Regions from separate parts of the Pannonibacter sp. Q-1 genome, predicted to be linked through region 3. Evidence: riboswitches for the same ligand, from Rfam matches in the RefSeq annotation. Region 3 holds a riboswitch; each other region holds the start of a gene.
The links. Region 3 has a riboswitch for thiamine pyrophosphate ahead of ACVNHC_RS15250 (FAD-dependent oxidoreductase). Riboswitches for the same ligand answer to the same signal wherever they lie in the genome.
Positions count from the first base shown of each region.

Region 1: it holds a riboswitch for thiamine pyrophosphate, as region 3 does, so the genes downstream of both, ACVNHC_RS17635 (ABC transporter permease) here and ACVNHC_RS15250 (FAD-dependent oxidoreductase) in region 3, are expected to answer to the same signal.
Region 2: it holds a riboswitch for thiamine pyrophosphate, as region 3 does, so the genes downstream of both, ACVNHC_RS14830 (hydroxyethylthiazole kinase) here and ACVNHC_RS15250 (FAD-dependent oxidoreductase) in region 3, are expected to answer to the same signal.

Region 1 is NZ_JBSXNB010000006.1:118,181-122,862, reverse strand. It holds gene ACVNHC_RS17640 (hypothetical protein) at 64-1,713, shown strand; TPP riboswitch at 1,849-1,952, shown strand; gene ACVNHC_RS17635 (ABC transporter permease) at 2,125-2,835, shown strand; gene ACVNHC_RS17630 (ABC transporter substrate-binding protein) at 2,918-3,856, shown strand; gene ACVNHC_RS17625 (CHASE2 domain-containing protein) at 4,066-4,682, opposite strand, start outside.
Region 2 is NZ_JBSXNB010000004.1:727,497-732,178, forward strand. It holds gene ACVNHC_RS14820 (TRAP transporter substrate-binding protein) at 1-780, opposite strand, end outside; gene thiD (bifunctional hydroxymethylpyrimidine kinase/phosphomethylpyrimidine kinase) at 770-1,588, opposite strand; gene ACVNHC_RS14830 (hydroxyethylthiazole kinase) at 1,619-2,425, opposite strand; TPP riboswitch at 2,414-2,523, opposite strand; gene ACVNHC_RS14835 (Lrp/AsnC ligand binding domain-containing protein) at 2,648-2,884, shown strand; gene ACVNHC_RS14840 (DMT family transporter) at 2,936-3,982, opposite strand; gene ACVNHC_RS14845 (xanthine dehydrogenase family protein molybdopterin-binding subunit) at 4,253-4,682, opposite strand, start outside.
Region 3 is NZ_JBSXNB010000005.1:70,082-74,763, reverse strand. It holds gene ACVNHC_RS15260 (GNAT family N-acetyltransferase) at 1-454, shown strand, start outside; gene ACVNHC_RS15255 (GNAT family N-acetyltransferase) at 506-955, opposite strand; TPP riboswitch at 1,189-1,304, shown strand; gene ACVNHC_RS15250 (FAD-dependent oxidoreductase) at 1,381-2,430, shown strand; gene thiS (sulfur carrier protein ThiS) at 2,427-2,624, shown strand; gene ACVNHC_RS15240 (thiazole synthase) at 2,626-3,402, shown strand; gene ACVNHC_RS15235 (thiamine phosphate synthase) at 3,399-4,004, shown strand; gene ACVNHC_RS15230 (CHASE domain-containing protein) at 4,027-4,682, opposite strand, start outside.

The DNA of each region.
Region 1 (4,682 bases), on a different contig from region 3:
ATGGCATGAATACGGAGCTTCCGGTGCGCCGGGTTCAGGCTGGCACCCCTCACGAGCGAGCCAATGGCTGATTACTATTCGATTTTGAAAAAAACGATTGCGTCACTGCCGGAGAACAACGGTTCTGCACGGCGCAACGTCTACAGCCGCGCCCGAAACGCGATTGTCAGTCAGCTCAAGGCCTATGAGCCGCCGCTTTCCCCGTCCGAGATCACGGCCGAGCAGTTGCGCCTTGAGGAGGCTATCCGCAAGGTTGAGGCCGAGGCGGCGCGCGAAACGCTGATGGCGACGCGCCCGGCGCCTGCTGCGCCCGCGCCCATGGCCCCTGCTGCAGGCGCCAGCGCTCCGGCTGCCCCCCGCACCGAACCCTATCCCCCGTCTTCGCCTGCGCCGCGCGGGCCGCTGGGCTCTGCCGTGCAGGAAGCCGAAAGGCTGGGGGATGCGTCGTCGAGCGCGGTGCAGACCGCCCGAGATGCCTTCCGCAACGAAAGCACTCCGGCAGAGCCGCCCGTTGAGCGCAGCCAGCCGCGCATGGAGCCTGCCTTCGGGGCGGCGCCTGCAAAGCCGTCCGTTGAACCGGCTGCCCCGGCACCGTCTTCCTACGCCCTTCCCACGCCGAGCCCGCGGCCAGCGCCTGCCGGTGACAGCCTGCGCCCGGATCCGTCCGCACCTGCGCCCGCCGGTGCTGGAAGCGTGAATGCCGCGGCCGACCGGCTTGCGGCTGACGAACCGCGCAAGGGCCGGACACGCGCCCCGCGCCGCGCCCGCCCGGCTGGCAGTTCGTCTTTCATGTCCTACGTGTTCCTGGGCGGATTTGTGCTGGTGCTGATCGGTATCGGCGCCTTCATCTATTCCCAGCGCTCGCTGATCGCGGGGATCTTCTCCTCCAGTGAGGATACGGCCGCAACGACCGCTCCGGCCCCCGAGGCAGGAGCGCCGGCGGGCGAGACGGCTGCCAATGGCGAGAATGGCGGCAAGAACACGGACCGTCTGCTGACCGATACGGGTGAGCCTGCGGTTGCCCCCGATGCGCGGACCGTGACGACGACACTCATCACACCGTCAGCCCCCCCGCCGCCGCCGCAGGAGGCGCCTGCTGCCGTGCCCGAGGCCGCTGCCCCGCCCGCCAGCACGACGCCGGCTCAGACGGCAGAAACGCCCGGTGCGATCGTTGCGCAGAAGGCTTTCCTCTATGAGGAGGGCGAAGATGCCAGCGGATCCGGTACCGCTTCTGCGGGCAATGTGGCCTGGTCGGTTTCCGAGGAAAACGGCTCCGGCGGACAGGCCGAAACGGTGCTCGTGGCGCAGGCCCAGATTCCGGACCGGAACATCAATGTGACGCTGCGAATCAAGCCGAACACAGATTCGTCTCTGCCTGCCAGCCATCTGGTCGAGATCCAGTTCCAGCTTCCTGAGGGCTTCTCCGGCGGGGACGTCTCCAATGTGCCGGGCCTCGTGATGAAGCCGACCGAGGAAGCGCGCGGAGATGCTCTCCTGGGCGCTTCGGTGAAGGTTGCTCCGGGTTACTTCTGGATTGCGCTGTCGAGCGTTGACAGCGAGCGCGACCGTAACCTTGCCCTGATGCGTGAGCGTGGCTGGATCGATATTCCGATGCTCTATGAAAACGGCAAGCGTGCCATCTTCACCATCGAGAAGGGCACCCCGGGCGCCCGCGCTCTGGAACAGGCGATTGCCGCCTGGCAGGGCGGCTGATCCCGGCGGTTCTGCCCGGTTCCGGTTAAGCTTGAAGGCCCCGGCTGTCCATGGGTGACAGCCGGGGCCTTCGGCTTTTGTGACAGGGGACCGCAAGTTTTGCTTGCCAAGGCGGCATTCAGGCGGCATGTTTCGGGCTGGTCCGAGGGGTGCTCCGATGTGAGCTGAGATGGCGCAAAGCCGAACCCTTAGAACCTGATCCGGGTCATGCCGGCGAAGGGACGGAAACCTTTAGCCATATCCCGGATCTCCAATGTCTTGACCGGCTCGCCGGTGACGGGAGATCCTTTTGTGTCGATAGAACTTCTTTCGGGAAGGCAACCCCTTCCCTCTGCGAGCCCCGTCCGGAATGCGTTTCCGGCCCGTGCAGCCGCTCTCCTGCGCAGCATTGCGCCGGGCCTGACGGTCAGCATGTCCCTGTTGCTGATCTGGGATCTGGCGGTGCGGTTCCTCGAAATCCCGCCCTACATGCTGCCCGGTCCGCTGAAAGTGTTGGAGGCTTTCCAGCGCCAGAGCGGCTTCCTGCTGTATCACGCCAGCATCACCTTGAGCGAAACCCTGCTGGGCTTTGTCTTCGGCATTGCCGCCGGGGTCATGCTGGCCTTCGTCATGTGGCTGTCGCCGCTGGCACGGCGCGGGCTGCTGCCGGTGGTTCTGGTGACGCAGGCTCTGCCGGTCTTTGCCATTGCCCCCATTCTGGTGCTCTGGCTCGGCTTCGGCCTTGCTTCCAAGATCGTGATGGCGGTGCTGGTCATCTTTTTTGCCGTCACCTCCACCTTCTTTGACGGCCTCAGGCGGATGGATCAGGGCCTGGTCGATCTGGCGCTGCTCTACCGCGTCAACCGCTGGCAGGAACTGCGTTATTTCCGCCTGCCGTCTGCCATGCCCGCGCTTGCCTCCGGTGTCCGGATTGCAGCGGTCTTCGCCCCCATCGGCGCCATTGTCGGCGAATGGGTCGGGGCCAAGGGCGGGCTTGCCTTCATCATGCTGCAGAGCAATGCCCGGATGCAGACGGACACCATGTTCGCCGCTCTTGCCTTGCTTGCCGCCATGGTTCTGGTCCTGCGCTTCGTTGTCGAGCGTCTGACCCGCCGCATGGTGCCCTGGCAGCGCGAGGACTGATCCCCGCGCCCGCATCTGCCGGTCAGGCTGAGGCTGGACCGGCTCGAACTTCATCCAACACCTGTCTATTGGGAGACCCCGCATGAAACGCATTCTCGCGCTGTCGCTGGCCGCTGTTCTGGCCACTGCTGCCCCCGCTTCGGCGGCGGACAAGCTGACCGTTCTGCTCGACTGGTTCGTCAATCCGGACCACGCGCCGCTGGTGGTGGCCAAGCAGAAGGGTTTCTTTGAAGCCGAAGGGCTTGATGTGGACCTGATCGAGCCGGCCGATCCGGCCATGCCGCCGAAGCTGGTGGCGGCCGGGCAGGGGGATATTGCCGTGTCCTATCAGCCGACGCTCCATGCCCAGATCAACGAAGGCATGCCGCTGAAGTGGATCGGCACGCTGGTGGAGACGCCGCTGAACACGCTGATCGTGCTGGAGGAGGGCCCCATCAAGACGCTGGCGGACCTCAAGGGCAAGAAGATCGGCTTCTCCGTCTCCGGCTTCGAGGATGCGATGCTCGGCCAGATGCTGCGCTCGCAGGGACTTTCGATCGAGGACGTGGAACTCATCAACGTCAACTTTGCCCTGTCGCCGTCCCTGATGACGGGTCAGGTGGATGCGGTGATCGGCGGCTACCGCAATTTCGAGCTCACCCAGATCGAACTGGAGGGCAAGAAGGGCAAGGCCTTCTTCCCGGAGGAGAATGGCGTGCCCATCTTCGACGAGCTGATCTATGTGGCGGCGAAGGACAAGACCGGGGACCCGCGCTATGTCCGTTTCCTCGCTGCAGTGGAGAAGGCAACGGTCTACCTCACCAACCATCCGGAGGACTCGTGGGAGGCTTTCATCGCGGCTTATCCGAATCTTGATGACGAGCTGAACCGCCGCGCCTGGGGCGACACGCTGCCGCGTTTTGCCAAGCGCCCGGCAGCTCTGGATGCCGGCCGCTATCAGCGCTTTGCCGAGTTTCTGCATGAAAACAAGCTGATCACCAGCGTGCCGCCGGTGGAGGACTATACGGCGGAGCTGCGGTGACGGCCAAGAAAACGCCTATCTATCCGTCGTCATCCCGGCCTTGAGCCGGGACCGGTGAGCCGGGGCGAAAATTGGTTCCGCTAAAGAGCCAGAGCCGGCAGGCCTTGGCTCACCGGTCCCGGATCTCCGCTCCGCTGCGTCCGGGATGACGATGGTGAGGTGGTCGGGACACCTGAGTTTGTTTACACCCCCCCAAACCTTCCCGCAGTTCACGCTGCTGCTGTTTCGAGCTGTTCGGCCCGTTCGGCCAGACGGTCGTAGAAGGCGGTGAGTTCCGGCGGGGCGGCGTTGCGGCAGTCGGCAAGGGCGGCAGCGGCGGCTTCCGGTTTGCGGTTGTCGAGAGCATCCATCAGCTTCATGTGATGCAGCTCAAGTGTCCGGAAGGCCTCGCTGCGCCGCAGTTCCTGATCACCGATCAGCGCGAAGAGCTTCACGGGCCGGGACTTGCCCTTGAGCGGAATGGCGCCAGCCTCCAGATAGGCAAGATCGGGGGCCTGCGTGCGGGTGTCTTCCGAGACGACGAGATCGGCGCCGACGCTCTTGCAGCTGGATTCGATCCGGCTTGCCACGTTCACTGCGTCACCAATCACCGAGTAGTTGAAGCGGCGTGAGGAGCCCATGTTGCCGACGCAGGCTTCGCCCGTGTTGAGGCCAATGCCGATCTGCACGGTCTGGGTCTTGAAATTGCGCGCCTTGAAGCCGAAGGCATCTTCCGCATTTAATTGGTCCACCACGTCCAGCATCTTCAGGCTGGCCGCGCAGGCCATGGCGGCGTGGTTCTCCACCCGGACGGGCGCGTTCCAGAAGGCCATGATGCTGTCGCCGA
Region 2 (4,682 bases), on a different contig from region 3:
TGCATTCCTGTTGAACAGCGCCTCGCCAGTGCCGTTCGGCTCATGGAAGCCGGGGGCGTAGTAGAACTTGGCCACCTTCTGGAAGCCCATGGCCTGATCGCTCCACGGCCCCAGAAACTCGGTTGCGTCGATGAGGCCGGATTGCAGCGCCGGGAAGATTTCCCCCGGCGGCAGAGCGACCGGCGTTGCCCCCAGACGGCGCATGACCTCGCCGCCCAATCCGGGCATGCGGATCTTCAGGCCGGCAAGATCATCGAGCGTATTGATTTCCTTGCGGAACCAGCCGCCCATCTGCACGCCGGTGTTGCCCGCCATCACCGGCTTGATGCCAAAGGGGGCGTAAAGCTCGTCCCACAGCGCCTGCCCGCCGCCCTGCTCGATCCAGGTGATGTGCTCGAGCGGCAGAAGGCCGAAGGGAATCGCCGTAAACCAGACGGCGGCCGACATCTTGCCCTGCCAGAAGAAGGAGGCCGTGTGCGCCACCTGTGCCGTACCGGCTGACACGGCATCGAACACGCCGAGCGGCGGTACCAGTTCGCCGGCCGCAAAGAGCCGCACGCGCATGCGCCCGCCCGACATTTTCTCGATCCGGTCGCAGATCGTCTGGGCGGTTGTTCCCGGCCCCGGCAGGTTCTTCTGCCAGGAGGTCACCATCTTCCACTCGATCACCGCAGAGTTTGTGCTGGCGAGTGCGGGCGCTGCCAGCAGCGAAGCGGCGCTGGCCGCGCCCAGCTTGAGGGCCTGACGGCGCGAGGCGGACGGCTTGATCTCAGTCGGCATGACTTGTCTCCCAGAGCGCGTGGAAATGATGCACGGGCCCATGGCCTTCACCGATCTTGAGATCATCGGCCGCGCGGATGGCATGGGTCACATAGAGCTTCGCTCCGGCAACCGCATCCGGCAGCGAAAGGCCTTTGGCAAGGCCCGCAGCAATGGCGGACGACAGGGTGCAGCCGGTTCCGTGGCTGTTGCGCGTGGCATGGCGGGGGGCGGTGAACCACTGTTCGCGTCCATCGCGGGTCAGCAGCAGATCCTCGCTCTCCGGCCCCTCCCCGTGGCCGCCCTTCAGCAGCACGGCCCTGGCGCCCAAATCCAGCAGCGCCTGCGCCTGAGCGCGCATGGCCTCCCGGCCCTGTGCGATTTCCGTATTCAGCATGCGGGCAGCTTCCGGCAGGTTCGGCGTGATCAGCTGCGCGCGCGGCAGCAGTTCCGCAATCAGCACGGAGACCGCTTCCGGCACCAGCAGCGGGTCGCCGGAGGCTGCGACCATCACCGGATCGAGCACCACATTGGACGCTTCATGCGCATCCAGACCTTCGGCCACGGCACGGATCACGTCCGGACGCGACAGCATGCCGATCTTGATGGCATTGACCTTGAGATCGGACAGCACCGCATCCATCTGCGCCCGCACGAAGGCAGGGGGAATGTCATGAATGGCGCTGACGCCGCGCGTGTTCTGCGCCGTCAGTGCGCTCAGCACGCTGGCGCCATAGACACCGAGCGCCGAGAAGGTCTTGAGATCGGCCTGGATACCGGCTCCGCCGCCGGAATCCGAGCCTGCGATGGTCAGGGCAATGGCAGTCATGGTTCCTCCTGAAATCAGGCTGGCAGCAGCTCAGGCGAGCCGCAGGTGCGCGCCAATCTGCGGCGCATCAAGCCCGTAAAGGGCATCAAGAAATGCCGGGACGAAACTGCCCGGGCCGGCGGCCACGACGGCAGCCCTTTCTCCGGCAATCGCCATGATGGACAGCGCCGCAGCCGCAGCCATCACCGGATCCGGCTCCACGGCAAGCGCAGCAGCCGCCACCGCCCCGGCAGCACATCCGGTCGCCGTCACCTTGCCCATCAGCGGATGGCCATTGGCAAGGCGAAGGCTCTGCGCGCCGCTGCTGATGTCATCCACAGCACCGGTCATTGCAACGGGAAGCCCCAGCTGGCGGGAAAGTTCCAGAACGGACGCCCCGCCGCCAAGAGCTGCAAGCTCCCCGGCGTTGATCTTCAGCAAGGACGGCTTCAGCGCCAGCAGGCGCCCGGCCTCGGTCAGGCGCGGCGGCGAACGGTCGGCAAAGACGGGATCCAGCACCCAGGGCTTGCCTTCACCGGCGGCAATGCTGATGGCGCGGTTTGCGGCTTCCTTGCGCGCTTCGTCCAGCGTGCCGAGGTTGACGAGCAGCGCCTGCGCAGAAGCCGTGAAGAAGGGCACTTCTTCCGGCGAAATCGTCATGGACGGAATGGCGCCCAGCGCCAGCAGCACATTGGCGGTGAAGGCCTGCGCGACGGCATTGGTGAGGCAATGCACACGGGGCGCGGACGCGCGGATCTTCTCCAGCACCTCCGCCGTGCGCAAAGCCAGCTGATCTGCAGTGATGTGAGACCTGGCAGCAGCATCCGCTGCGCCGCGTGCCGTTTGACCGCTCATCATCCCAAATCCCTCCGCCGGTACAAGCCGGATCAGGTTCAAGGAGTTGGCACCATCGCCTCTCAGCCCGGCGCATCCGGCGGGCACCCCCATGAGACGGCAAAGAGCTACCAAGCCCGGTCCGGCTTGGCAAGCATGCTCTGCCGGCGGCAAGCGAGCGCAGCGATTGACTGGCGGCGGCGGATCGGCCATGTCCTTTGACAGGACAGCCCTCAGGAGCACGCCATGAAGCCCTTCTTCATCATGATCAAATGCCACCTCGGCGAGACCTACAAGGTCGCCAATGCCATTGCGGATGCCGAGATCGCTTCGGAAATCTACTCCACGAGCGGCGACTATGACCTGCTGGTGAAGGTCTATATCGAGGATGGCGAGGACATCGGCCACTTCGTCAACGAGAAGCTGCATTGCCTCGAAGGCATCCGCGACACCCGCACCATCATCACCTTCAAGGCATTCTGAGACACTATTCAGCCTGCACCGGGCGATGAAAGCCGGGGCGCAGGCTGAGGGTCAGGGCCGCAGCGGCGAGGAGGCCTTGCGTGCCCGGCTGTCGTCCTTGCCCAGCGCCCTCTCGCGGTAGATGACGAAGAGGCCTGCCGCGACCACGATCAGCGCACCGGCCACCACCTGCCACACCGGAATGTCGCCAAAGATCGCCCAGCTGAGCAGCACCGCCCACAGCAGGTTGGCATAGTCGAAGGGCGCGATGGTGGAGGCATCCGCATAGCGGTAGCTCTCGGTCATGACGATCTGGCCGACACCGCCCGCAAGCCCGACGAAGACGAGCAAGGCTGCCGTTTTCGCATCCGGGATGACCCAGGCGAAATCGGGGAAGATCCAGCCAAACGGGATGGTCAGCAGCGAGATCAGCGAGGCACAGCCAGAAAACCAGATGACAATGGTGCTGGTGCGCTCGGTCTCGCAGAGCTTGCGCACGAAGATCATCGCCATGGCCGTGCAGAAGGCGCCAGCGGCCGCAGCTGCCGCGCCGAACCAGGCATCACCGCTCATTTCCGTGCCGCCCATATGCGGGGACAGGATGACGACAATGCCGAGGAACCCGATGATGACCGCCGTCCAGCGGTAGATGCGCACCGTCTCGCCAAGGAAGAAGAAGGCCAGAACCACCGTGAACAGCGGCGCGGCAAAGCCGATGGCGGTCGAGTCGGCGATGGGCAGATATTTCAGCGAGGTGAAGGCAAACAGCATGGCCGCAATGCCCGCCATGGCACGCCCCACATGGCCAAGCGGCTGACGGGTATGAAGAGAGCCGGTCAGTTCACCGCGCAGCGCCACCAGAAGCAGCACCGGAAACAAACCGAAGAAGTTGCGGGCAAAGACGATCTCGCCGATCGGCACGCTTTCTGTGGTGATCTTCAGGGCAACCGCCATGCTGGCGAAGGTGAAGGTGGAGCACAGCTTCAGCGCAATGCCCAGGACGGGCCTTTGTGACGTCAGCACTGCGGCTTGCGGCGGAACGGAAGCACCCTCACCGGAAGCCAATACGCGGCTTTCCGCCTCGCCCTCGTCAGGAGCGTTCGAATCCCTCATGGCCATGTGATCGTCCAAAGGTCCGGCGCCGGGGCGGGCATGAAGAGACGGGGCGCCGGTCCCAAGCCTCATCTCAAATCTGCGGGTGCCGTGGCAACTTCGCCGTGCGCACCATGCATGCTACTGTATACAAGGGTAGCAAACCGGTCTCGAAATTCCAGACCATATTGCCGCAGCTTACAGAATTTTACGCTGCCGGGCGGAAGAGGCAACCGGCGATGGTCCAAATGAGGGGACAGCGCAGTCACCTGCGCTGCCCGGTTTCGCATTGCGTTGTCAGGCGCGGGCGGCCTGAATGGCCTGCCAGACCCGGTGCGGGGTGGCGGGCATGTCGATATGCTCCACCCCTGCCCCATCGCGCAGCGCCATCTGCAGGGCATTCATCACGGCCGCGCAGCCGCCGATGGTCCCGGCCTCGCCAGCGCCCTTGATGCCCAGCGCGTTGGTGGTGGACGGCACGTTCTTCGTCTCGAAATGGATATCCGGCAGGTCCGATGCCCGGATCAGGCGGTAGTCGAGCAGCGAGGCCGTCAGCAGCTGACCGTCCGCATCGAACACCGTTTCCTCGCACAGGGCCTGACTGATCGCCTGCACCGTGCCGCCGATGACCTGTCCGGCGAGCAGAACCGGGTTCACCGTGACGCCGAAGTCATCAACGATGGTGTAGTTCAGCAGCTCGACATCGCCCGTCTCCGGGTCCACTTCC
Region 3 (4,682 bases):
CGTGGTCACCGAAGCGCTCAAGATGCTGGCGCAATCCACCGGCACGGAGGCCGCGATTGTCGAGGCGCTGCGGGCCGATGGGGCCCTTGCGCTTTCACTCATCGCCGAAGAGGACGGCGAGGTAACGGGTTATCTCGCCGCCTCCTGGGCCCGCATAGGGCCGGATGGCCCCTGGGGGCTGATCGGCCCTCTGGCGGTGCTGCCCGAACGGCACCGTCAGGGCACCGGCACGGCCCTGATGCGCGAAGCACTGCGCCAGCTCAGGCCGCTGGCGCGCGGGGCGGCGCTGGTAGGCAGCCCGGCCTATTATGCCCGGTTTGGCTTCCGGGCCTTTCCCGGGCTGGGTGTCACGGGCGTTCCTTCCAGCGTGGTTCTGGCGCTGCCTTTCGGCGGGCAGGCCCCGCAGGGAGAGCTGATCCATCACCCCGCCTTCGGACTGAATCAGCCGGACTGACACTTGGCCGGGCCGCATCGTCACAGGATGCGGCCCGGTCATCCCTTGCCGTCAGAAGGGCTTGTCGAGGCGAAGCCGGATCACTTCGAAGGGCAAGCCGTTGTCATCCTCCGGACGCCGGCCCACCTCCAGGAAGCCAAGCCTGCGGTAAAAGCCGTGAGCGGCTTCGTTGCGGGCATAGACCTCCAAGTCCAGGCTGCTGCGGCTCTTGAGTGCATGGGCCACAAGCGCCTTGCCAAGGCCGCGCCCATGTTGGGCCGGGTCCACAAAAAGGCCGCCGATAAAGTCATCGAGGAGGCCGATGAAGCCGGCCGGCTGGCCATTCACCTCGATGATCCAGGTTTCGGCCATGGGCAGATAGATCTCTGCGGTCAGCTTCTCCTGGGCATCGAGCTGGTCCTTGCCCAAGAAGGGATGGCCCAGCTCGGAGGCTGTCCGCCAGATGCGGAGCAGGCAGGAGGTATCATCCGGCCGGTACGGCCTGATGCAAAGGTCTGTCATGTTCATATTTCCGTCAGTCAGGCGCAAATGCGCACACTCAATCATCCGGCCGGATGGCCGCTCACCCCGCAGGGTCAAACTGGATTGAAGCTTCTGCGCATAAATCTCCCTGACTGACTGAACCTGTCCTAGACGCGCGGCCAATCCCTGTCAACGCAGCCGCCTTCATGCAGCCCCTGCCATGCAGCTCCTGTCATGCAATTGACAATCCCGGCCGCCCGGCGCAAAGGTTGGGCTCCACCTTGGGGAGTCCCGTGCAAGGGGCTGAGATACTGCTGGCGATGCAGCGCAGTGACCCGTTGAACCTGATCCAGTTCACGCTGGCGGAGGGATGGTGTGTGATGCGCGGAGGTCTGGCGTTTGCCGGCGGGCGCCTCACAAATCCCTTCCGCCCGTGAGACAAATGCCACGGAAGCCGGAAGCGGATGCGCCAGACACACTCTCGCCTTTCCAGACTGTCAGGCTCCTCCACGGTGCTCGTGCGCGGGGCCGGGGTTGCCGGGCTTGCGGCGGCGCTCGAACTGTCCCGCCTTGGACTTGCCGTCACCGTGGCGGACACCAGTCCGGCGCCGGGACACGGGGCTTCCTTCTATGCCGGCGGCATGCTGGCGCCCTGGTGCGAGGCAGAGACCGCCGGGCCCGAGGTGCTGAAGCTTGGACTGGAAGCTGCAGACTGGTGGGAGGCGGCCGTGCCGGGGCTTGTCTCCCGCAAGGGCACGCTGGTTCTGTGCCCGCCGCGCGATCAGGCGGAACTGCGCCGCTTTGCCAGCAGGTCCGCAGGCCACCGAATGGTAGATGCGGCGGAGATTGCCGAACTGGAACCTGCGCTGGCCGGGCGGTTCATGACCGGGCTGTTCTTCGAGAGCGAAGCGCATCTCGACCCGCGCCTTGCCATGACGGCGCTGTGGAAGCAGCTGGAAGCGCAAGGCGTCACCTTCCGGTTGGGCGATGCGGCGCAAGGGGCTGAGACGGACGCATCCCTCGTCATCGACTGCACGGGGCCCGGCGCCATAGACCGGGTACAGGGCCTGCGCGGTGTGCGCGGCGAGATGCTGTATCTGGAGACCGGCGAGATTTCCCTGTCGCGGCCCGTGCGGCTGCTGCATCCGCGCCATCCGCTTTATGTGGTGCCGCGCGGCGGCGGGCGCTTCATGGTAGGGGCGACCATGATCGAAAGCGACGACGGCGGCCCGGTGACTGCCCGCTCGGTCATGGAACTGACCAACACCGCCTATGCGTTGCATCCCGCCTTTGGCGAAGCACGCATCGTGGAACTGGGTGCCGGTGTGCGCCCGGCCTTTGACGACAACATGCCGCGCGTGGTGGCAGAGCGGGAGCGCCTGCCGCAAGGCACGGATCTCGCAGTGGCCGGCATGTACCGGCATGGTTTCCTGCTCGCCCCGGCCCTCGCCCGGCAGGCAGCGGATATGGCCGCACGGCGGCTGATGGAAAACAAGGGAGATGCAAACCCATGAATGTGCTGGTGAATGGCGAGGCCGTGGCCTGTGCGGCGGAAACCCTGCCCGCCCTGCTGCAGGAACTCGATTATGAAGGCGACTGGCTGGCCACCGCCGTCAACGGCGAACTGGTGCCGCGCGAAGCGCGGGACACCTGCCGGCTGAACGAGGGCGACCGGATCGAGATCCTGTCGCCGATGCAGGGAGGCTGAGATGAGCCTCACGCTTTATGGCAGCGACGTTTCATCCCGCATGCTGCTGGGCACGGCGCGTTATCCTTCCCCTGCCGTTCTGGCCGGGGCGGTGCGCCGCTCGAAGGTCGAGATCGTCACCGTGTCGCTGCGCCGGGAGACGGCGGGCGGGCGCAATGGCGGCGCCTTTTTCCAGATGATCCGCGATCTGGGCGTCAAGGTTCTGCCCAACACGGCCGGATGCCACAGCGCGTCCGAGGCGGTGCTGACGGCGAAAATGGCGCGTGAGGTGTTCGCCACCAACTGGATCAAGCTGGAGGTGATCGGCCACCACGACACACTGCAGCCGGATGTGTTCGAACTGGTGGAGGCCGCGCGCATTCTCAGCGCCGAAGGCTTCGAGGTGTTTCCCTACACCACCGATGACCTGATCGTGGGGGAGAAGCTGCTGGCCGCCGGATCCCAGGTGCTGATGCCCTGGTGCGCGCCCATCGGCACGGCGGCGGGCCCGCAGAACCTTGCTGCCCTCAGGTCCATGCGTGCCGCCTTCCCGGATGTGCCGCTGATCGTCGACGCCGGGCTTGGCCGCCCCTCCCATGCCACCACGGTGATGGAGCTGGGCTTTGATGCGGTGCTGCTCAACACGGCCGTGGCGGGAGCCGCGGATCCGGAGCTGATGGCCGAAGCCTTTGCCGGGGCGGTGGAGGCCGGGCGCCAAGGCTATCTTGCCGGATTGCTTGAACCAAGGGACATGGCCGTGCCATCAACCCCCATCATTGGCAAGGGAGCCTTCGGATGACGCTTGATCCGTTCTATCTCATCGTCGACAGCGCGGACTGGATCGTCCGCCTTGTGCCGCAGGGCGTGAAGCTGGTGCAGTTGCGGGTCAAGGACTGCGAACCTGAAGAGCTGCGACGCCAGATCCGCGACGCAAAAGCCGTTTGCGAGGCCCATGGCGCCACACTGGTGCTGAATGACTACTGGCAGATGGCCATCGAAGAAGGCTGCAGCTGGCTGCATCTGGGGCAGGAGGATCTGGCGGAGGCCGATCTTGCCGCCATCCGCCGCGCCGGGCTGAAGCTGGGCCTTTCCACTCATGACGAGGCCGAACTTGAGACGGCGCTTGCCGCCAAGCCCGATTATGTGGCGCTGGGTCCGGTCTATCCCACCATCCTGAAGGAGATGAAGTGGGCGCCGCAGGGACTGGAGAAGCTTGGCATCTGGAAGCAGCGCATTGGTGCATTGCCGCTGATCGGCATTGGCGGGCTGACACCGGAGCGAGCGGAAGCGGCGCTTGCCGCAGGGGCTGACAGTGCAGCGGTTGCCACCGACATCACCCGCAATGCAGATCCGGAAGCGCGCGTGCGGGAATGGCTCGCCGCCACGGCCCGCTGGCGCTGATCGCCAGCGGGGGGATCGAGTCTCAGGCCTGCAGCGGTACGGTCATGCGCACGACAAGGCCATGGCCGGTGAATTCACGCTCGATCTTGCCGCCCAGCTCGCCGCGGATGCTGGCGTCAATCAGCCGTGTGCCGAAGCCCTTGGCTGTCCCTGGTTCCACGGCTTGCGCGGATTTCTCCGTCCACACCAGTTGCAGAAGCTTGCCCTTGGGAGCGGCTTCCAGCGTCCAGTCCACGGTCAGGGAAGCCCCGTCATCGCCGACACGGGCATATTTGAGCGCGTTGGTTGCCAGCTCGTGGAAGACGAGGCTCAGCGCGTGGGCAGCCTTTTCGTTGAGGACCACCGGGGGGCCGCACAGCTTTTCACGCTGGAGCGCTTCGCCGAACACCTGCTCCAGTTCCTGCTCCAGAAGCTCGTTGAGCCCGGCGCGCTGCCAGCGGGACCGGGTCAGGAGGTCCTGCGCATTGGCCATGGCCTGCAGTCTGGAGGCAAAGGACGAAGAAAAGCTCTCCAGTGAGGGAGAACTGCTGGCCGTCTGGCGGGCAATGGCGAGAATGCGGGCAATGGAATTCTTGATCCGGTGCTTCATTTCCTGAAGCATCAGATCCTTCTCGGCGATGACCTGCTGCGACATGGTTTCCAGCTCACGCCGGGCTTCGACGGCCCGGCTCTGATTGC